DNA from 3 places in the Mesorhizobium sp. P3_A10 genome. Region 2 is predicted to be linked to each of the others. Evidence: predicted binding sites of a transcription regulator. Region 2 holds the regulator's gene; each other region holds the start of a gene.

Region 1 (7,606 bases), 120 kb from region 2:
TGCCGCTTCGATGGCCTCGTTCCTGCTGATGGCGGGAACGCCGGGACGGCGCATCGCCCTGCCCAACGCCAGCATCGTGCTGCATCAGCCCCTAGGTGGCTTCCAGGGCCAGGCCTCCGACATCCAGCGCCATGCCGAGGGCATTTTGCGCACCAAGCGGCACATGACGGAGCTCTATGCGCAGCATTGCGGCCGCACCTATGAAGAGGTCGAGCGCACGCTCGACCGCGATTTCTTCATGACCGCGAAGGAAGCCAAGGACTGGGGCCTCGTCGACCACGTTTTTGATACGCGCAAACAGGCGGCATAGAGCGCCGGCACCGACGAACGGAATTTGGACCGGTCGACCCCAAGGCAATTTTGGCGCCGCCGGTCTGGTTTCGCCTGTATCGCAGCACTATAGTCTTGCGATGCATTTCCGCCTGAACAGACTGATCATCGCCTTTGCGATCACCGCTGCAACCTCCAGCGCTGCTTTTGCCGGGGACAGCACGGCCTCGTCGCCGAAAGGCGCCCTGCCCGGCGTGACCAGCGACTATCGCATCGCCAAGCCAGCACTGCAGCCCGAGCCCGACGACGCGGTCCCCGCCGGCGATAACGGCACGTTCAAAATCGGCGATACCGATGTCAGGATTTCCGGCAGCATCACCATCGATGTCGGCGCCGGGAGAACCGGGCTCCCGCGTCATTGACATCGCTCCGGCCGAGGGACGTCGTTGGAAGTATTGCACGTGAAGGACTGGAAGCGTGCAGCACTCACTGCCGCCCCATAAAAGCAGCCCCGCCGTTGCTTCCGCAAACGGTCGGGGCTTTTTTTGGATTCCAGATCCAACCTGCCGGTAGTGTTATACCGACTTTGATTTCGGATGCTTCGCGGCATTCAGCCGACGATCCGACTAGCAGTCTCTGATTTTCGTGGGGGACGGCAGGTCACGGTTTGTCGGGTGGAATGAAGGTGTTAGAACGACATGTGTTCGCTTACACGCACAACCCACGCTCTAAGACTTTGAATCAACCCTGGCACTTATGCCTGCCGCGGCTCCAGCCATAGGTGGAGCCTCAATGGACTATCCGGTGGCGTCATGCTCCGCTCCTGTGTCCGTTGCGATTGTCGTCAATCCGAAGCACAAATCGCAAATACCTGCGGCGTCTCGCAGGCCGCCTTGGGGCGGCGAGGCCATCGAAAGACGGCCGGCTTCGTTGACCTTTGGACACTGCTCCCCTGATTCGGAGACGTCAACCTTCAATAGCCGATTACCGAAAAAAGTGATCGCCGGGAGGTTACGTGCAAGTCAGGTTCCGCACAGGCTTTGTCAGGAGCGTGTTCGGTCTTTGTTCTTTCCGCTTGCCCGTTCGGGCGAAAGGCGGTTAAACGCTTTTGTCGAGAATTGTGGCGTCTCTCGACGTGGCGGCAAAAATACCTACATAGGGGATGGCCGGGAAAACCCCGCCGATCCCACTGACACCAGATCTGAGGCGGCGACCGGCAATGGCCGACCATAAATATCTTTCCATTCGCGGGGCGCGCGAACACAATCTGAAGAATGTCGATCTCGACCTGCCGCGTGACAGCCTGATCGTCATGACCGGCCTGTCGGGCTCCGGCAAATCGTCGCTCGCCTTCGACACCATCTATGCCGAGGGCCAGCGCCGCTATGTCGAGAGCCTGTCGGCCTACGCCCGGCAATTCCTCGAAATGATGCAAAAGCCTGACGTCGACCAGATCGACGGCCTGTCGCCGGCCATCTCGATCGAGCAGAAGACGACGTCGAAGAACCCGCGCTCCACGGTCGGCACCGTCACCGAAATCTACGACTACATGCGGCTGCTGTTCGCGCGCGTCGGCATTCCTTATTCGCCGGCCACCGGCCTGCCGATCGAGAGCCAGACGGTCAGCCAGATGGTCGACCGCGTGCTGGCGGTCGAGGAGGGCACGCGCCTGTTCATCCTGGCGCCGATGGTGCGCGGCCGCAAAGGCGAGTACCGCAAGGAACTGCTGGAGCTGCAGAAGAAGGGCTTTCAGCGCGTCAAGGTCGACGGCGTCTTCTACGAGATATCAGATGTGCCGGCGCTCGATAAAAAGTACAAGCATGACCTCGACGTCGTCGTCGACCGCATCGTCGTGCGCGGCGACCTGGCGACGCGGCTTGCCGATTCCATCGAAACCGCGCTGAAGCTGGCCGAAGGCCTGGCGGTGGCCGAATTCGCCGACAAGCCGCTCGATGCCAGCCAGACCGGCGAGGATTCTGTCAACAAGTCGAAGAACGAGACGCATGAGCGCATCCTGTTCTCGGAAAAATTCGCCTGCCCGGTGTCCGGCTTCACCATTCCGGAGATCGAGCCCAGGCTGTTCTCCTTCAACAACCCGTTCGGCGCCTGCCCGACCTGCGACGGTCTCGGCAGCCAGCGCGCCATCGACGCCAGCCTGATCGTGCCCGACGAAAACGTCTCGCTGCGCGACGGCGCCGTCAGCCCGTGGGCGAAGTCGACCTCGCCCTACTATTCACAGACGCTTGAAGCGCTGGGCAAGGCCTACGGCTTCAAGCTCGGCGACAAGTTTAGGGATATAAGCGAAGAGGCCAAGGAAGCCATCCTGCGCGGCACCGGCGAGCGCGAGGTCACTTTTCAGTACGATGACGGCCTGCGCTCCTACAAGACGACCAAGACCTTTGAGGGCGTCATACCCAATCTCGAGCGGCGCTGGAAAGAGACCGAATCCGCCTGGATGCGCGAGGAGATCGAGCGCTTCATGTCGGCCACGCCCTGCCCGGTCTGCAAGGGTTATCGGCTAAAGCCGGAATCGCTGGCGGTGAAGATCGCGGGAAAACATATTGGCGAGGTCACCGAACTGTCGATCCGCAGCGCCGACCGCTGGTTCACCGACCTGCCGCCCCATCTCAACGATCAGCAGAACGAGATCGCGGTGCGGGTGCTCAAGGAAATCCGCGAGCGGCTACGCTTCCTCAACGATGTCGGGCTCGATTATCTGACGCTGTCGCGCAATTCCGGCACGCTGTCGGGCGGCGAAAGCCAGCGCATTCGGCTGGCCTCGCAGATCGGCTCCGGCCTGACGGGCGTGCTCTACGTGCTGGACGAGCCGTCGATCGGCCTGCACCAGCGCGACAATGCGCGCCTGCTCGACACGCTGAAGCATCTGCGCGACATCGGCAACACGGTCATCGTCGTCGAGCATGACGAGGATGCCATCCTGCACGCCGACTATGTCGTCGACATGGGCCCGGCCGCCGGCATCCATGGCGGCGAGATCATCGCCCAGGGAACGCCGCAGCAGGTGATGGCTAACCCCAATTCGATCACCGGCAAATATCTGTCGGGCGCACTGGAAGTGGCGACACCTGGCGTGCGGCGCGAGCCGAAGAAGAACCGTCGCCTGAAGATCGTCGGCGCGCGCGGCAACAATCTGAAGAACGTGACGGCCGAAATCCCGTTGGGCACGTTTACTGCCGTCACCGGCGTGTCGGGTGGTGGCAAGTCGACCTTCCTGATCGAGACGCTGTTCAAGGCGGCGTCGCGCCGCATCATGGGTTCGCGCGAGCACCCGGCCGAGCATGACCGCATCGAGGGTCTCGAATTCCTCGACAAGGTCATCGATATCGACCAGTCGCCGATCGGAAGAACGCCGCGCTCCAACCCCGCGACCTATACCGGTGCCTTCACGCCGATCCGCGATTGGTTCGCCGGATTGCCGGAGGCCAAGGCGCGCGGCTACCAGCCCGGGCGCTTCTCGTTCAACGTCAAGGGCGGCCGCTGCGAGGCCTGCCAGGGTGACGGCGTCATCAAGATCGAGATGCACTTCTTGCCCGACGTCTACGTCACCTGCGACGTCTGCCACGGCAAGCGCTACAATCGCGAGACGCTCGACGTCGTGTTCAAGGGCAAGTCGATCGCCGACGTGCTCGACATGACGGTCGAGGAAGGCGTCGATTTCTTCGCCGCGGTGCCCGGCGTGCGCGACAAGCTAGAGACGCTGAAGCAGGTCGGCCTCGGCTATATCCATATCGGCCAGCAGGCGACGACGCTTTCGGGCGGCGAGGCGCAGCGCATCAAGCTGGCCAAGGAACTGTCGCGCAAGGCGACCGGCAAGACGCTCTACATCCTGGACGAGCCGACCACCGGCCTGCATTTCCATGACGTCGCCAAGCTTTTGGAAGTGCTGCATGAGCTGGTCGACCAGGGCAACACGGTGGTGGTCATCGAGCACAATCTCGAGGTGATAAAAACCGCCGACTGGGTGCTCGACCTCGGCCCCGAGGGCGGCGACGGCGGCGGCGAACTGGTCGCCCAGGGCACGCCCGAAGCGATCGTGCGCGAAAAGCGCAGCTACACCGGCCAGTTCCTCAAGGAGCTGTTGGAGCGACGCCCCGGAGGCAAGCGCGAAGCGGCGGAGTGATGACCGAACCGATTGGCGCCTGGAGAGCTTTTGCATGACACTCCGCAAGGCGCTTGCCGGTGATCTCCAAGCCGTCGTCTCGCTGACAGAAGCCGCCTATGCGCCCTACACCGCTCTGTTCGGCGCGCCGCCGATGCCGGTCACCGAGGACTATGCGCCGCGCATCGAGCGTGGCGAAGTCTGGCTGCTGGCGAGCGGCTCTGACCTGGCCGGGCTGATCGTCCTCGAGCGGCATCCCGATCATGCGATGATCTTCAGCGTCGCCGTCTCCCCTGCCTTCCAGGGCAGGAAACTCGGCATGGCGCTGCTCGACTTCGCCGATGAGCAGACGCGGCTATGGGGCTTGCCGGAGGTGCGGCTCTACACCAATTCGCGCATGGAGCGGAACATCGCGCTCTATCTAGCCTATGGCTTTCACGAAACGGGTCGCCGGGCCAATCCATACCGGCCAGGATGGACGCTGGTCGACATGGCGAAAGCCTTGGACGCCTGATCTCTTTCAGCACTTGGGAGGACGACAATGAGCAGTCAGGGAAAAATCCGTGCCGGCATGGGCGGCTGGACTTTTGAACCTTGGGATACGTCGTTCTATCCCGACAAGCTGTCCAAGGCCAAGCAGCTGAACTACGCCAGCCGGCAGGTGCCGAGCATCGAGGTCAACGGCACCTATTACTCTAGCTTCAAGGAACCCACGTTCGTCAAATGGGCCAGCGAAGCGCCGGACGGTTTCGTCTATTCCCTGAAAGGCAACCGCTTCGTCACCAACCGCCGCGTGCTCGGCGAAGCCGGTGAATCGATGACGCGCTTTCTGGGATCCGGCGTGGCCGCACTTGGCGAAAAGCTCGGGCCGATCCTGTGGCAGTTCGCACCGACGAAAAAGTTCGATCCGGACGATTTCGAAGCCTTCCTGAAGCTATTACCCGAAAAGCAGGACGGTGTTGCGCTGCGCCATGCGGTCGAGGTGCGCAACGACAGCTTCATCGTGCCGGAATTCGCCGCGCTTACGCGCAAATACAAGGTGGCGATCGTCTATGCCGATCATGCCAAATATCCTGCCATCGCCGACGTCACCGGCGATTTCATCTATGCGCGGCTGCAGACCGGCAGCGACGACAATCCCGATTGCTACACGCCGAAAGGTCTCGACGAATGGGCGGCGCGGGTAAAAACCTGGGCGGAAGGCAGGGTGCCGGCCGACCTGCGGCGCGCCGATCCCGCGACCGAAGCGCCGGTCAAACCGCGCGACGTGTTCGTCTACTTCATCACCGAGGGCAAGGTGCGGGCGCCCTTCGGCGCCATGGCGCTGATGAAACGCATGACTGACTGACGATGCAGTTGGTGACAGACTGACGCGGGGGAATCTCGGCTTCTTCACCGCCATCGTAACCTTATCGATACCTCCTTGCTGCATGAATCCAGTCCGGCCAAGTCGCAGAGGATGGGCCGTCGCGGGCAAGGACGAGGCATGTCGCTCGACTACAACTCACTCCTCCTGGCAGTCGGGTTTTCCGCCGCCTGCCTGAGCCTGACGCTGTTCGGCATATGGCTGACCGCGCGCTCGGAGAAGTTCCTGCTGACATGGGCGGTCAGCGTGTTGTTGGTCGTCGCCGACGTCTTCACCTACAAGGCCTATATCGAAACACCGGGACGCGTGCTCGGCATCGCCACCTTCACCCTGCTTCTGCTCGGGTTCTCGACCATGCTTGGCGCTGCCCGCCAGTTTACGACAGGCCGATCGCCCTTACCGAGCATCCTTCTCGGTGGCGGCATTTCGCTCGCCGCAACACTGCCGCCCATCACCTTGGGATATGACGGGCTCGGCTTCATGCTCGAGAATTCCTTTGCAGCCCTGCTGCTGTTTGCGACTGCTTTTGAATACTGGAAGGGACGAACCGAGTTCCCCGCCCCAATCATCGGCATAGCTGGGCTCTACTCGGCCACCGCCATATCCTTCGCGTTGTGCGCCATCGTTCTGGCGCTGGACGGCAAGCTTGTCCTCGGACATGCGCCGAGCAACTGGGCCGAAGATTTGAGCCTCGTCGTCGTCATCGCCTGCATGACCGGCATCGGCGCCCTTTCGCTGGCGCTCAATCAGGGGCGGCTGGCGCAGCATCACCGCCGCGATGCCCTGACCGATCCGCTGACCGGCCTGCTCAATCGCCGCGCTCTGTTCGATCTGCATGGCGCCGCACAGATGGGCGCCTTTACGGCGGTGGTGGTGTTCGACCTCGACGGCTTCAAGGCCATCAATGATGAATTCGGCCACGCCACTGGCGATGAGGTGCTGAAGCTGTTCGCGAAGGACCTGACCGACAATCTTCGCCCGGCCGATGCCGCCGCCCGCATCGGCGGGGAGGAGTTCGCATTGGTTCTGCAGCGAACCCTGCCCGAGAAGGTGGAATTTGCCGCCGAACGGGTGCGCGCTGCCTTCGCCGCGCGCCGGATCGAAACCGAGACCCGTCCGCTGTCATGCACGGTCAGCGCCGGATACGCCTTCGGCGGCACTGAAGGCCTGAGCTTCGACAAGGTGCTCAGCGCTGCCGACAAGGCGCTCTACGCCGCCAAGCGTGGTGGCCGCAATCGCGTCTTTGCCTCGGCGTTCCGGCGTGCGGGCTAGTCAGGCTCGCCTGGTGACAGCTATCACGCCGCCAGGACGATCTCATTGTAGGCATCGAGATCGACGTAAAAGACCTTGGTGATCTCGCTGATCAGCTCGTCGTGGCCGTAGCCTTGCGACTTCAGAATGTTAATGGCGGTGATGATGTCGACGCGCTCCGTGAGCCGTCGCTTCTGGTAGTCTTCGACGAAACGTTCCATCGGCTTTCTCCTGGCCTGAATGCTCAAACGCGTTGAACACAAAACAGGTCGCAGGAGGGAAGCTAGGTGTGCTTGCTTGTGTGGAACTTGCCGGCTTGACCCGCGCATTCCCCTCGATCTGCGACAAACCAGACTGATACGGAACGGCCGACTCACCAAGGCCAAGCAAAGACTAGCATGCAGCTAGCAGCGCGCCAGAGCTTCAAGCAACGGATCGAAGAATGACTGAAGACCGATTTATACGGTGAGAAATTTCCGGACGTCGGCCCGATCAAGATCTTGCGCCGGGCCAGTATGGACGATGAGACCACGGTCCATGATGTTGACCTCGTCGGCGAGTTCGCGACAGAAATCGAGATACTGTTCGACTAGCAGCAC
Region 2 (7,606 bases):
ATGTCGCTGGATTTCTGGAAGATCGCCATGCGACCGGGCAAGCCGCTGATGTCAGGGCGGCTGGGCGATATCAGGTGCATCGGCCTGCCCGGCAATCCGGTGGCGAGCCTGGTCTGCTCGCAGCTGTTCCTGAAGCCGCTTTTGGCTCGGCTCGGCGGCCGCAGCCACCGGCAGGACATACGCGAGGCAAAGCTTGGCGCCGCGATGCCGGCCAACGATCTCCGGCAGGACTATGTGCGGGCCGTCATCAGGGAAGACGCCGGTGCGCTGGTGGCGACGCCGTTCGGCATCCAGGATTCCTCGATGCTGCGAATGCTGGCCGACGCCAACGGGCTGATCGTGCGAGAACCGTTCGCCCCTGCCGCGGCTGTGGGTGCTGCCTGCAGCGTGCTGATGCTACGCTGAACTTTCTCTACTCGGCGATCAGGGTCCTGGTCAGCGGATGGCCCGGGTCGGCCAAACCGTCGATGACGTTGAAATGGTGCCGGTCGGGTTCAACCACCGAGCTGGTCGTGGCGCCGAGGCCTGTCCAGATGTTGGCCAGCAGCGCGCTCTGGCGCAGGAACTCGGCGCGCTCGCCACCGCCGACCCAGCAGGTCAGGCGGGCCTTGTCCATCGGCAGCAAGAGCGCCGGGCTTTCCGTCAGCGCCTCGTGCTCATCGATCGCCAGCGTCTCGTTCAAGCCGGCGCGCATGATCGGCCGCAGATCGTGCACACCCGAGATCGACACGACATGGCGGATGCGCCCGGCCACTTCGGGCGCCAGAGGCGTCGTTGCCGTCACCATCCGGCTGGCCAGATGTCCGCCGGCGGAATGCCCGGTCAACATCAGTGGCCCCTCGACCATCGCCGCCGCCTTGCCGATAGCCGCGCCGACTTCCCTGACGATGCCGGCGATGCGTATGCTCGGACAGAGCGTGTAGGACGGCATCGCCACCGCATAGCCGTGGACGATCGGCCCAGCGGCGAGGTGCGACCAGGTCCTCTTGTCGGACTCCATCCAGTAGCCGCCATGGATGAACACAACGAGCCCCTTGGCCTTGGCGGCCGGCAGGAAAAGATCGAGCCGGTTGCGGGGGTAATCGCCATAGACAATGTCGAGCTGTGCCCTGCCCTTGGCCGACAGAGCATCGCGAAAAGCCTGGGCTGGCTCATCCCACGCCGTCGGCCATCGATCGCTGCCGGCGATGTTGACGCCGTTGGCATAGGCGTTGTCCCAGTCGGCAATGTGATGTTCGAGCACCCGGCGCCTCCCGCTGGCGATGTGGCTTTTGCAGCGTAGCAATGAGCATGGCGGGCGGTGCCGTCAATGCTTCGAGGTGAAAACCTTTAGGCTTGAAACAATTTTCGCCAGATGCGATGTTGTCACCTGTCCAGGCAACGCATGCCATGGTCACAAAGCAGGTAGGGACAGAGCCGCGAAATGCTTGGACCGACAGGCCATACCGACACCTTCACGCGCGACAATCTTCCGCCGCAGGACCAATGGCCTGACTTCCTGCTCGACGGCTTTGCCTATCCCGATTTCCTCAATGCCGGGGTCGAACTGACCGACAGGCTGGTCGAAAAAGGCTTTGGCGACCATACGGCGCTGATCGGCAATGGCCGCCGCCGCACCTACAAGGAACTGTCCGACTGGACGAACCGGCTGGCGCATGCGCTGGTCGAGAATTTCGGCGTCAGATCTGGCAACCGGGTGTTGATCCGCTCGGCCAACAATCCGGCCATGGTCGCCTGCTGGCTGGCCGCCACCAAGGCGGGTGCGGTCGTCGTCAACACCATGCCGATGCTGCGCGCCGGCGAACTGGCCAAGATCGTCGACAAGGCGGAAATCACGCTGGCGCTGTGCGATGTCAGGCTGATGGACGAGATGGCGGCTTGCGCCAACGACAGCCAGTTCCTCAAACAGGTCGTGGGCTTCGACGGCACCGCCAATCATGACGCCGAACTCGATCGCGCGGCGCTCGACAAGCCGGTCGTTTTTTCGGCGGTGAAAACCGGCCGCGACGACGTCGCCCTGCTCGGCTTCACTTCCGGCACCACCGGCGTGCCGAAGGCGACGATGCATTTTCACCGCGACCTGCTGATCATCGCCGACGCCTATGCGCGCGAAATTCTGGAGGTGACGCCGGACGACATCTTTGTCGGCTCACCACCGCTCGCCTTCACCTTCGGTCTCGGTGGTCTTGCCATCTTCCCACTGCGCTTCGGTGCCGCGGCGACCTTGCTGGAACAGGCGACGCCGCCCAACATGGTCAACATCATCGAGACCTACAGGGCGACCATCTCGTTCACCGCGCCGACCGCCTATCGGGCGATGCTGAAGGCGATGGACGAAGGCGCCGACCTGTCATCGCTGCGCGTTGCCGTTTCGGCCGGCGAAACATTGCCGGCGCCGGTCTTCGAGGAATGGACGAAAAAGACTGGCAAGCCGATCCTCGACGGCATCGGCGCCACCGAAATGCTGCACATTTTTATCTCCAACCGTTTTGATGACATGAAGCCGGCGTCGACCGGCAAACCGGTGGGCGGCTACGAAGCGCGCATCGTCGACGACCAGATGCGCGAGGTGCCGCGCGGCACGACGGGCAGGCTCGCGGTGCGCGGCCCAACAGGCTGCCGCTACATGGCCGATGTCAGGCAGAAGGAGTATGTCCGCGACGGCTGGAACCTCACCGGCGACACTTTTCTGCAGGACGAAGACGGCTTCTTCCACTTTGCCGCCCGCTCTGACGACATGATCGTCAGCGCCGGCTACAACATTGCCGGGCCGGAGGTCGAGGCGGCGCTGCTTTCGCATGCCGACGTCGCCGAATGCGCGGTGATCGGCGCCGAGGACAGCGAACGCGGCCAGATCGTCGAAGCCCATATCGTGCTGGTGCAAGGCGTCGCGGCAAACCAGGAAACCGTCAAACGCCTGCAGGACCACGTCAAGGCGACAATCGCTCCCTACAAATACCCGCGGTCGGTCAAGTTCGTCGACGCGCTGCCCAAGACGCAGACCGGCAAGATCCAGCGTTTTCGGCTGCGCGCGCCGAAAACCGTTTGACGAGACCGGCGCTTCCGATCAAGTGACGGCCGTCTTGACGGCGAAGCGCGCATCCTTCCAGGCGCCGCTGCGCAAGATGTCCTCGAGCACTTCGACCGCGTGCCAGACATCGGCGTAGCCGACATAGAGCGGGGTGAAGCCGAAGCGCATGGTCGACGGCGCGCGGAAATCGCCGATCACGCCCCGTTCGATCAGCGCCCGCATGATCTGGTAGCCATGCTCGTGCATGAATGAAATCTGGCTGCCGCGTTTGGCGCCGTCGCGGGTGCTTTCGAGCGTCAGCCCGTAAGCGCCGCACTTGGCCTCGACGAGTTCGATGAACAGGTCGGCCAGCGCAATGCTCTTGCTGCGCACCGCCGCCATGTCGACATCCCTCCAGATGTCGAGCGCCCCCTTCAGCGTGCGCATCGACAGCACCGGCTGCGTGCCGCACAGAAAGCGGCGGATGCCGATGCCCACGGCATAGCCTGGCTCGAAGGCGAAGGGCCGGGCATGCCCCCACCAGCCGGTGAGCGGCTGCTGGATGTCGGCAAGGTGGCGCTCGGCCGCATAGATGAAGGCAGGGGCGCCCGGGCCGCCATTCAAATATTTGTAGGTGCAGCCGACGGCGAAATCGGCGTTCGATCTGTCGAGCTCGACCGGCATCGCGCCGGCGGTGTGGCAAAGATCCCAGACGATCAGCGCCCCAGCGTCCTGGGCCTTGCGCGTCAGTGCCAGCATGTCGCGCAGCTCGCCGGACTTGTAGTTGACGTGATTGACCAGCACCACGGCGGTGCGTTGGTCGATCAGCTCTTCGATATCAGGCGCGTCGACGCCGGCGAGGCGCAACTGAGTGTTTTTTCTTGTCGAGAGCACGCCTTCAGCCATGTAGAGGTCAGTCGGAAAACTGTCGCCCTCGGCCACGATGACCGGCCGCTCCGGCCGCATCGCCATCGCGGCGTGCAGCAGCTTGTAGATGTTGACCGACGTCGTGTCGCAGACCACCGTCTGGCCGGCCGCGGCGCCGATCAGGCGCCCGAGCTGGTCGCCGAGTTCGAGCGGCATATCGAACCAGCCGGCCGTGTTCCAGGCGCGGATCAGGTCGTGCGCCCATTCCTCGGTCGCTGCCTTGCGCAATTCCTCGAAAGCGGCATGCGAGGCAGCCCCCAGAGAATTGCCGTCGAGATAGATCACCCCTTGCGGCAGCACAAAGCGGTCGCGCATGGCGCGCAACGGATCCGCGGCATCCATCGCCTCGATGGCCGCGAGGTCGGGAATTCCTGTCATGGTTTGTCTGCTCCCCCAAGATTCGACGCAACGCCGGAACGACGGCATCCATCGGTCACGAGCGCTTTTCCACCACCTGGCATCGCGCGGCAAGGTTCCACCGATGACAAGCTGTCCGACCAGGCGCTGAAAACCAGGAGCCAAGCCAACCCAAGGTTGGCGTTTTGACTTCGTTTCGTTCACGGTTCACTAACCAAACCGCCCCGTCGATATGGCTTCAGTTCCGTGTCCTCTTTGCCGGCTGACGGCCGATTCCAATGCCGCCTTGTGGTAACCCAGAGGCGGCAAACGAAAGCAGAATCAAGGCGATGAGGCGCGATCCGGTGAAAGCGGGGCTGCGCCGCTGGCGCGGCGGTATCATTTCCAGAGCCCTAACACATTCATTAAACTTTAAACGGTTGCGGAACACAACTGGAACAGATAGTGTTTGTTCTGGGTTTGTTTTTCCGATTCTGGTTCGAAATCCCTGGGGGCCGCCATGCTGACGCGCAAGCAACATGAACTTCTGATGTTCATCCATGAGCGGCTGAAGGAGAGCGGCATTCCGCCCTCGTTCGACGAGATGAAGGAAGCGCTCGACCTCGCATCCAAATCCGGCATCCACCGGCTGATCACGGCGCTGGAAGAACGCGGCTTCATTCGCCGGCTACCCAATCGTGCCCGTGCGCTGGAAGTGCTGCGCCTGCCGGACTCGATCGCGCCCGGTCTCAACGCAGCGCGCAAATTCTCGCCGAGCGTCATCCAGGGCAGTCTTGGTCAGGGCAGCCTCGGGCGGCAAATCAAGCCAGGACCGTCCCGTATGCCTTCGGCCGGCAATGACGACGATGTGGTTGCCGCCGTGTCGATCCCGGTGATGGGACGCATCGCCGCCGGTGTGCCGATCGACGCCATCCAGCACCAGACGCATTCGATCTCGGTGCCGCCGGACATGATCATGGGCGGCGAGCACTACGCGCTGGAGGTCAAGGGCGATTCGATGATCGAGGCTGGCATTTTCGACGGCGACACGGTCATCATCCGCAATGCCAATACCGCCAGCCCGGGCGAGATCATCGTGGCGTTGGTCGATGACGAGGAAGCGACACTGAAGCGGTTCCGCCGCAAGGGCGCTTCGATCGCGCTCGAAGCCGCCAACCCGGCCTATGAAACACGCATTTTCGGTCCGGACCGGGTCAAGGTGCAAGGCAAGCTGGTCGGGCTGATACGGCGCTACTGAGCCGGCTCGGCGGCTGATCTGTCGGGCTTCTTGTAGGGCGGCATGCCCCTCGCCTCGCGCGAGAACTTTCGTTGGACATGCCAGGGGCGGTATGGCTTGTCGACGGCAAAGTCGATCTCCGGCGGCCTGGTTGCCGATTGCGGGTCGAAGAAGATCGCGGCGCTGCCCAGACGGGCAAGCTGCCGTTTGTTGACGACAAGGACCAGCGGATTGCGGCAAGGGTCATAGGCGGTGGCGTCGTCGATGATGATCAGGGTCGCGAAAGAACAGGCTTTCCACGCCGCCTTGCGGTCTTCGACATAGGCGACGATGGCGCCTGAGGGATGCCGCGCAAGGCACAGCCCGGCCTTGCAATAGAACGGCGACCCCGGCGGCAATTCGGCTGGGTCGGCGATGTCGAATTGTTCGCCGCTGTTGTCGAATATCTCGGGCTCGACGATGGTTTCGGACTTCAAGGCGCGCTTCCAGTTGTCGGTTGTGAATTCGTTCGAGCGCACCCGGTTGAGGGCCAGTTCGCCGCCGCCGATCGGCAGCGCGACCAGATGGGCATCCTCCGAGATCAGCACATCGGGCGTGCGTGTGTCGGAAATCGTCAACAGTCCGGCGATCGCGAAAGGAAGTGCAGCCAGCCTGAGCCATGTCGTTGCCATGGTGGCGATGATCAGCGCGATGGTTGTCAACAACACCGACTTGAGCGAAATCAACCCGACCGCATCGACTGGCGAGCGCTCCGAGATCCATGCCGACAAGGCAATCATCGCTGTCAGCCCCTTGCCCATGACATAGAGGAACGGCCCGTCGGCGCCGAACGGCATCGCCAACGCACTAAGAACCGCGAAAGGCATGACAACCAGCGAGACGATCGGCATGATGGCCAGATTGGCAAACAGGCTGAGCGGCGACACACGCTGGAAATGCCAGATGGCGAACAGCGCTGTGGCGCTGCCGGCGATAATCGAGGTCATGGCCAGACCGCCCGTCGCCAACAGGAATTTCCGGCTGAGGAAGGCAAGCGGTGAGCGGCGCGGCGGTGGCGACGTCGCCTTACCCGCGCGGTAGTCGGACCAGCCTGCATAGGCGCCGACCAGGGCCGCGGTGGCGGCGAAGGACATCTGGAAACTCGGGCCGACCACCTCGTGCGGCGACACCAGGATGACGGCAATGGCCGAGATCGCCAGATTGCGCATGGTGAGTGCGGCCCGGTCGAACAGCACGGCGATGAGCATCACCGCTAGCATGATGAAGCTGCGCTCGGCGGCGACCACGACGCCTGAAATGATGAGATAAGCGGCGATGGACATGAGCGCGGCAGCCGCGGCATATTTCTTCACCGGCCGGCGTGAGGAAAAATCCGGGAACAGGGCGAAGGCGCCGCGCAGCAGCGCCATGATGGTGCCGGCGACCAGCGCCATGTGCAAGCCGGAGATGGAGATGATGTGGTAGATGCCGGTGCGCCGCATCGCCTCGTTGATCTCTTCCGGGATGCCGGCGCGCACGCCGACAATCAGTGCCGCGGCAATCTCGCCTTCGGCGCCGCCGATTTGGCCGCGGATATGATCTGCGATGCTCTCACGCGCGTTTTCGATCGCGGAAGACAGCCGCGCTGCCAGCGGCGGCGGGTCTTCGGAGGCTGCGATTTTCGGATTGCCGAGGAAGAAGCCGCTGGCGCCGATGCCGGTGAAATAGCTGTCGAAGGAGAAGTCATAGCTGTCCGGTCGCACCGGGCCGGTTGGCGGCAACAGCCGGACATAGCCGGTCGCTATCGTGCCGGCGGTCATCCCGGCGGGAATTTCCCGTGCCGAAAGCCTGACGCGCTCGGGCGCATAGCGCAGCTTTGGCCGGGCGGTCGAGATCACGTCGATTGTCAGCCTGACGCGGCCATTCGACATCTCATCGAGGCCAACGACACGTCCGGTCAGTTGCGTCTGGATTTCCGAACCGAGCATCTGCGTTCCCGCGCGCCAGGTTTCGACCTTGGCGGCAAGCACGCCGAGCGCGCACAGCATCACCACGATGAAACACAGATGCGTCCTCGGCCACGACCGTGAGACAACGGCACACAATGCCATCAGCAC
Region 3 (7,606 bases), 110 kb from region 2:
GACACCGGGCAACTGATATATTGCATCGTGTCGTAGATGGCGAAGCCACTGGTCACCACGCCGCCCGGCGAGTTGATGTAGAGCGAGATCTCCTTGTCCGGATTGTCCGATTCCAGTGACAGAAGCTGCGCGCAGACCAGTGCCGACATGCCGTCATTGATCTCGCCATTGACGAAGATGATACGCTCGCGCAGCAGTCGCGAGAAAATGTCGAAGGCACGTTCGCCGCGGCTCGACTGCTCGATCACCATCGGAACCAGATTGGCAAGGCCGCTCATCTCTTTGTCTCCGTTTATTTTTGCTCAAGCCGCGCGCGCCAACAGGCGCGGCGCATTGGCGGCTATGGGCAGTTTTGGCTTGCATGCGCCGAGTGAAAGCCGGCAGCCGGCGCCGGCCATGGCAACCGCGGGCGTTGCCGCCTGGACAAACCCGTCATGCACGATGCGCAGGTGCGTGCCGCCCGAAATGGTGCGGGCAAGCGTGAAGGTGACGATGCTGTCCAGCCGGTCGGCGTCGTTGGTCTGCGACCGCTCGCGCCAGGAGTAGCGCAGCAAACGCCCGGGTTCGGCATCGAGCACTTCGCAGTCGATCGGCGTATCCGGCCCGGCAAAGGCAAAGCGACTGCCGGTTTCCGGCTTGATGTCGTTCGGCATCATCCATGCCGCCAGTAATTCGGGCACCGTCAGCGCCCGCCACACCTTCTCCGGTGCGTCTGGCAGATCGCATTCGAAGGCGAGTGCGTCTTTGGCGGCCGGCGCCTGCTTTTCATCAGTCATTGGTCCATGTCCTTCAAAACGGCCTTCAGCCTTTCGATGCGTTCCGGCCAGAATGCACGGTAGCGTTCAATCCAGCCGAGCAGAGGGCCAAGCCCTTGCGGATCGGCGCGATAATAGGCGTTGCGACCGGCCCGCCGTTCGACCACCAACCCGGCGCCGCGCAGCACCGCCAGATGCTGTGACACCGCCGGCTGCGACACGCTCATGCCGCTGCGCAGTTCCGACACGCTCATCTCGCCAGCGGCGAGCCGCTCGTAGACGGCGCGTCGTGTCGGGTCGGCCAGCGCGCGAAAAATCTCTGCTTCGATCATGGTCAAAGCATAAGTCGATACTTATTGGTTGCGCAAGCGCTGTTTTACAAAATCGTGGGAAGCCAGCGCCTCACCATCTCAGGCGATCCGTCGAATGTCGCCTCGAAGATGGGTGCCGCCAGCACCGCATGGATGTGAAGCATTTCGGAGCCGACATTTCGAAAGCCGTGGTTCTTGTGCGCGGGAATGACGAGTGACTGTCCGGCGATCAGGACGTCATGCTCGTCGTCGATCCACATCTCGGCCTTCCCGGTCATCACGGTAAGCACTTCCTCAACCGGGTGCCAATGCGTCGGGGCACCAACCGCAGGCTCAACCCATTGTTCAAAAATACAAAGTTGGGCTGCACCATTGCCGGCAGAAATGTGCATCCGGGTTTCGACCCCTGCTCGCCACCGCTCACGCGGCTGCTTCTTATGCACTACGATTTTCATTGATCGCCCTTTCGATCCGCGTCTCGAAACATCGAATTGTGCTGGGGAACCACGCTATTGCGCAAGCGTCGGGGCTGTTGTGCTGGGTAAGAGGATTTCGAGGGTGGTCCGATGGACCCGGTGCGCGTCGCGCTGCATGGCGATGACGGCTTTCTGCTCCTGCCGTCCTGGAAGAATTTCTTCGAGCTTCCCACCGGGATAAGAGCCTTGAATTTCCGATCTTCGACCATGGAAGATTCGCTACCCCGTCTCGCCGGGTGTAGGGTGCCTTGTCGTCCGATCTAAAAGATCACTCTTAACACTGAGGGGAGGACTTCGATGATCAAGAAACTTGTCCTTGGCCTGGCTGCCCTCGTGGTCACCTCGTCATTTGCGCAGGCTGCAGGCGACAGCGCCGCCGGCCGGAAAGTCATGGAGCGATGCCAATCGTGCCACGGCAAGGATGGCCTCGGAAGAATGAATTACGTGCCCAATCTCGCCGGGCAGAAGTACGACTATCTCGTCCACGCGCTGACGGTTTACAAGGCCGGAGAGCGCAAGAGTCAAATGATGTCGCTGGTCGTCAAATACCTGAGCGAGGAAGACATTGCCAATGTTGCGGCTTACTATTCCGCGATCAAGATTACCGTCGAAGCTCCGCCGCCTTAAGCCACCTTTTTGTACGGTCCGCGCGGACCCGGCTTAGGCGCTACGGCGTCCATCTTCTCGCAAAGATCGTCCATCGACCAGAGAGTAGCCGACACGCCAGCCGCCATTGAAACTGAGACACTACCTGGTGCTGACATTCCTTGACAACCGGCCTTGATCGACTTAGAACGAAAAGAGAACAAAAACCTTGTGGGTAAAGGCAGCCACAGCAGGCGGGGATTGTCCGTAGCCTGTAAGGTGCGGCGACAAAAAATCTGGTTTCGGATGAGCGCGGAGAAATATCATGGCGGGTAGCGTCAACAAGGTCATTCTGGTGGGCAACCTAGGGGCAGACCCTGAAATCCGCCGTTTGAATTCGGGCGAACCGGTCGTCAACATCCGCATCGCCACCTCGGAAAGCTGGCGCGACAAGAATTCCGGCGAGCGCAAGGAGAAGACCGAGTGGCACAACGTCGTCATCTTCAACGACCAGCTCGCCAAGGTGGCTGAGCAGTATCTGAAGAAGGGCATGAAGGTCTATGTCGAGGGCCAGCTGCAGACGCGCAAATGGCAGGACCAGACAGGCAACGACAAGTACACGACCGAAGTCGTGCTGCAGAAATTCCGTGGCGAGCTGCAGATGCTCGATGCACGCGGGCAAGGCGAGGGCGGTCAGGTCGGCGGTTACTCAGGCGGTGGCGCTGCCCGCGGTTCCGATTTCGGCCAGTCCGGCCCGGGCGAGAGCTTCAGCCGCGGTGGCGGCGGCGCCAAGAGCGGTGGTGGCGGCGGTTCGTCACGCGAACTGGACGACGAAATCCCGTTCTGAGACTGATCGGGAGAGGTCGCCATGTCGCTGGGACCGCTGCTTGCCGCGCGCCCTCCAATCCCTTGGCATGCCTTTGCCGCCTTTGCCGCATTGGTGACGGGCGCCACGCAATTGGCGCTGCCAAAGGGCACGCCGCGTCATCGTGTCGTCGGCTATGTCTGGGCGGCGCTGATGCTGGTCATCGCCGCCTCCAGCTTCTGGATACAAGAGATACGTCTCGTCGGCCCGTTCAGCCCGATCCATCTGCTGTCGATCCTGGTGCTGGTCACGGTGCCGCTGGCGGTGTGGTACGCGCACACCCACAAAGTCACCGCGCATCGCGGCGTCATGATCAAGCTCTATGTTTTCGCGCTGATCGGCGCCGGCGTGTTCACGCTGCTGCCGGGGCGGATCATGCACGCTGTCGTGTTCGGCCAGTGATCGGCGTCACGCACTAGCAAGGAAGAGTCCAGTGAAAGCACGGGTCAAATGGGTCGAGGAGCGCACTTTCGTCGGCGAGTCCGGCAGCGGCCACAAGGTAGTGCTGGGAACCGCGGCCGGACCGGAAGGCAAGACACCGGGACCAAGCCCGATGGAACTGGTGCTGATCGGCACCGGCGGCTGCTCGGCCTATGATGTCGTCCACATCCTCGAAAAAGGTCGCGAGGCGATCGAGGACTGCGTCGTCGAACTCGACGCCGACCGGGCGGAAACCGACCCAAAAGTGTTCACCCGCATCCACATGCATTTCGTCGTCAAGGGCCGGGCGCTCTCGCACGACAAGGTGAAGCGGGCGATCAACCTGTCAGTCGAAAAATACTGCTCTGCCTCGGCGATGCTGGCCAAGACGGCAGTGATCACCCACGACTTCGAAGTCGTTGATACGGCGGTGAAGTAGGCAGTAGGCACTGCCGTTCACCCCGCCATCAGCGCCTTGATGCCGTCGGCGACGAACTGCACGGCAAGTGCTGCCAGGATGACGCCGAGCAGCCGCGTCAGGATCGAGCGGCCGGTATGACCGAGGATTCGGTCGATGCGCTCCGACAGCACGAACACCAGATAGGTGATGGCCAGGCAGACGAAGATGATGCCGACCAATGCCGCTTGTGCTGCAAAACCCTGAAACGAGCCGGAGAGCAGGACCGTCGCCGAAATGGCGCCCGGCCCGGCGATCAGCGGGATCGCCAGCGGGAAGGCGGCGATGTTGTGGATCATGTCCTTGGTGATGGCGACGTCGCCGATCTTCTCCTTGCGGTCCTGCCGGCGCTCGAACACCATTTCGAAGGCGATGAAGAACAGCAGGAAACCGCCGGCGACGCGGAAGGCCGGTAGCGTGATGCCGAACACCGACAGGATCGATGCGCCAGCGACGGCAAACAGCGCCATCACCAGGAATCCCATGATCGAGGCGCGGATAGAAACCTGCTGGCGTTCCTCGCGGTTCATGCCGCGCGTCACCGCCAGGAAAAGCGGCGCCAGGCCGGGCGGGTCGATGGTCACCAGAATGGTGACGAAGGCATTGAACAGGCTGTCGAAGCTCGGCATCTCTGACCCCTCCCGCCGGGCCATGCCCGGGCCTTTGCATTGGTAGAGCAAAGCGGGGTCAGAGGAAACCGTCTCAACCGCGGGAATTCGGCCGACTAGCCAGCCGCGCCGCAATAGGCCTCGATGCGGTAACCGTCGGGGTCGACGACAAAGGCGGCGTAGTAGTTGTCGCCATAGGAGGCGCGCAGGCCGGGTGCGCCATTGTCGCTGCCGCCTTCACGCAAGGCGCCGGCATGGAAGGCGTCGACGCTGCCACGCGTCGGCGCGGCGAAGCAGAAATGCAGGCCGGACTCCGTGTCGGCCGCAACCGGGCGCGGGGCTTCGTTCACCCAGAGTGCCACCGCCTCAGTGCCGTAGCCCAATGAGCCCGGCGACTGGCTGAGACAGCTATAGCCAAGCGGGTTTAGCGCGGCGTCGTAAAAGCGCTTCGAGGTGTTGGCGTCGCGGACACCGATCGAGACATGGTCGAGCATCGTTTTCTCCGTTGTTACAATTGGTTGGGTTGTCAGGCTCAGGCTGCGCGGCGAGCCAGAAACTCGACTTCCAGCCGCCATGTCGCGCCGTCGTCATGCGAACGTTCGCCCAGCCAGCAGAAGGAATTCTCGGTAATCCGGGAAAAACTCCAGCGCACCGACGAGCCGGTGCCGTCTGCGCCTTGCTGGACGATGGTGTCGCCCTCGGCACGGCCAAGCTGGCGGCTGTAATACTGGTTGCGCGGATCGCTCCAGAAAATGTGCCAGGCATCGTTGCCGGGGTCATAGACGCGCAGCGTTGTGCCGTAGAAAGTCCATTTGCCGAGCGATGGCGAGGGGCCGGCATCCCGCGCCGGCAGGATCCACACATCCTGGATCGCCCGGCCCTCGAGAACCCAGCCGAAATGCACCTCGCCGCGCCCGCTGAGCACCGTCCCGTCCTCGAGGTGGCGCGTGGCGTCGAATGTCCAGGCGCCGACGAACCGGCCGTAAAGGTTCAGCTTTTCAACCAGGTCGGGATTGGGCCCATCATTGTGCAAAGCTTCGGCAAAGGAGGTTGAACCTGTCATGGTTGCTGCCTTCGTGCTGTCAGGAGACTGCAGGCTTTAGGCCCGGGCAGGGTTCTGGGCTTGGGAAAAATTGCTATAGTTCGGGCCATGACAGCGAGCACGCAAACCCTGGCATCGGGACGGGGCTGGCACGTCGCGGATGTGGTCTGCACCGCCAGCGCCGCCGATAGGCCGTTCGAGGAAGAACACCAGAATTTCTGCGTCGCCGCGGTGACCAGCGGCACTTTCCGCTACCGCACACACCAGGGCACAGCGATGTTGGCGCCGGGCGCTCTTCTGCTCGGCAACCCCGGTTCCTGCTACGAATGCGGCCACGAGCATGGTGCCGGCGACCGCTGCCTCTCCTTCCATTTTTCTCCAGCCTATATGGAGCGGATCGCCACAGACGTGCCGGGCGCGAAAAAGCTGGCCTTCGAGCTGCCGCGGCTGCCGCCCCTGCCGGCGTTGGCATCTCTGCTGGCCGAAGCGGAAGCCGCGCGCGAAACGGCCGACATCGGTGCTTTCGAGGAACTTGGCCTGCGCATTGCCGGCGCCGCTGTGGCTGTCGCCAGTGACGCCACGCCAGGCGTCCGCCCGCCAAGCCGCCGCGACCAGAAGCGGGTTGCCGAGGCAGTGCGGCAGATCGAACTCAATGCGGACCGGCCGGTCTCGCTCGCTGAGCTTGCCGGCTCGACGGCGACCAGCCCCTATCATTTCCTGCGCACCTTCAGGCAGGTCGCGGGCATGACGCCTTATCAATTCCTGCTGAGAACCCGACTGCACCGCGCGGCAGTGCGGTTGCGCATGTCGCAGGATGCCATATCCGCGATCGCCTTCGATGCCGGGTTCAACGATCTCTCGACCTTCAACCGCCGCTTCCGCATGGTGATGGGTGCGACGCCCGGCGCCTATCGGGCATGCCGCGTTTCATCGCCGAACGCGGCTGCGGCCTTGTAAAGTCAGTCCTCGGTCGGTCCGCACCAACCCGGCAGGTAGTCAGCATCCTTGCTCCTGGCCAAGGCAAGCGCATCCTTCATCGCCTTGTCGAAGTTCTTCGCAATGGCATGGCGGTCGATGCGCCGACGCAGGAAATCCGCCCAGATGAATTCGCTGAACGGCGTCGTGTCCTTGGCAAAGCCGCCCATCCGACGCAGTTCGCCCGCTACGCTGCGGTAAGGATCATCGATCAGCTCGCCGATTGTCTTGGGAATTGCCGAGTAGTCACGGCGCCGGCCGTTCTCATCGAACGGGTGCATCCAGCCGCGATTGTCGAGCACGAAAAGAAACGCTTCCTTGTCGAGCGCGGACAGGTCGCTGATCACGGTCACAAGCACGTCCTTGACGCCTTCCTCGAGCAGCGCGCGGGCGAGGTGATGGTGATCGGTGACGTAGTTACGATTTTTGGGACCCAAAACCACCGGAACCATGTGTTTGCCGAGAAAAGCGCCGGTCTTCTGCTTGGCGTCCTGCGCCCGGATCATCTGGCGCTTCAACGTAACTTCCCTCATGCCGACTGTTATCTGCGTCGGCCGAAGGTCCTCGACAGGGACCGGCGTGACAATGGGTTCTCGGGGGTCAATCATGGCACTCCATCCTGTTCTTTCTGCTGCTTTTTCCCCGGACCAAGTGATTTGATGGCGGCGTCGACGCTGTGAAAGATCCGCTGCGGGCCGACCAGGTCGGCAATGCCAAACCGCGCCAGAGCCGACTGGGCGCGCAGCGATTCCAGGCGCGCTATGGCAAAGATCGCGCCCGTCTTGCGGCAATGGGCGATGGTTTCGATCAGGGCCTGGGCGGCGGTGTAGTCGATTTCGACGATGTTGCTGGCTTCCAGCACGACCAGCTTCACGCTTTCGCCTCTGGCGTCGATCATCTCGCCAAGGCCGCGTTTGAAAAGGTCGGCGTTGACGAAGGACAGCGGCGCCTGAAACGCCGCGACGAGCACGCCGGGCAATTGCTCGCCTGCGTCCGGCTTGGCCGGCGGCCACCAGACCGAAGTGCCGGGAACCTGTTCCAGCTCGATCGGTTGTGTCCGTGTCGCGCTCCAGATGCCATGCAGCAGCGACAGGCCGATGCCGGTCGCGACG

Evidence for each region. The regulator LexA, encoded in region 2, represses DNA repair genes until DNA is damaged. The targets are predictions, from matches to a motif close to TGTTCNNNNTGTGTTCNG.
Region 1: the regulator LexA is predicted to act here: its motif matches at 1,323-1,340, upstream of uvrA (excinuclease ABC subunit UvrA).
Region 3: the regulator LexA is predicted to act here: its motif matches at 2,333-2,350, upstream of AC1DXU_RS14570 (single-stranded DNA-binding protein).

The regions. Positions count from the first base shown of each region.
Region 1 covers NZ_JBFUFZ010000003.1:338,827-346,432, forward strand. The annotation lists gene AC1DXU_RS14595 (ATP-dependent Clp protease proteolytic subunit) at 1-310, shown strand, start outside; gene AC1DXU_RS14600 (hypothetical protein) at 411-692, shown strand; gene uvrA (excinuclease ABC subunit UvrA) at 1,490-4,411, shown strand; gene AC1DXU_RS14610 (GNAT family N-acetyltransferase) at 4,446-4,904, shown strand; gene AC1DXU_RS14615 (DUF72 domain-containing protein) at 4,932-5,738, shown strand; gene AC1DXU_RS14620 (GGDEF domain-containing protein) at 5,877-7,028, shown strand; gene AC1DXU_RS14625 (hypothetical protein) at 7,052-7,228, opposite strand; gene urtE (urea ABC transporter ATP-binding subunit UrtE) at 7,466-7,606, opposite strand, start outside.
Region 2 covers NZ_JBFUFZ010000003.1:221,421-229,026, forward strand. The annotation lists gene AC1DXU_RS13930 (molybdopterin molybdotransferase MoeA) at 1-405, shown strand, start outside; gene AC1DXU_RS13935 (alpha/beta hydrolase) at 413-1,243, opposite strand; gene AC1DXU_RS13940 (AMP-binding protein) at 1,424-3,049, shown strand; gene kynU (kynureninase) at 3,068-4,315, opposite strand; gene lexA (transcriptional repressor LexA) at 4,794-5,531, shown strand; gene AC1DXU_RS13955 (ComEC/Rec2 family competence protein) at 5,525-7,606, opposite strand, start outside.
Region 3 covers NZ_JBFUFZ010000003.1:331,203-338,808, reverse strand. The annotation lists gene AC1DXU_RS14595 (ATP-dependent Clp protease proteolytic subunit) at 1-278, opposite strand, end outside; gene AC1DXU_RS14590 (SRPBCC family protein) at 303-776, opposite strand; gene AC1DXU_RS14585 (ArsR/SmtB family transcription factor) at 773-1,087, opposite strand; gene AC1DXU_RS14580 (cupin domain-containing protein) at 1,132-1,521, opposite strand; gene AC1DXU_RS14575 (c-type cytochrome) at 1,840-2,169, shown strand; gene AC1DXU_RS14570 (single-stranded DNA-binding protein) at 2,453-2,974, shown strand; gene AC1DXU_RS14565 (DUF2306 domain-containing protein) at 2,996-3,394, shown strand; gene AC1DXU_RS14560 (OsmC family protein) at 3,426-3,851, shown strand; gene AC1DXU_RS14555 (MarC family protein) at 3,869-4,498, opposite strand; gene AC1DXU_RS14550 (VOC family protein) at 4,594-4,971, opposite strand; gene AC1DXU_RS14545 (hypothetical protein) at 5,010-5,540, opposite strand; gene AC1DXU_RS14540 (helix-turn-helix transcriptional regulator) at 5,628-6,476, shown strand; gene AC1DXU_RS14535 (ParB-like protein) at 6,479-7,102, opposite strand; gene AC1DXU_RS14530 (SulP family inorganic anion transporter) at 7,099-7,606, opposite strand, start outside.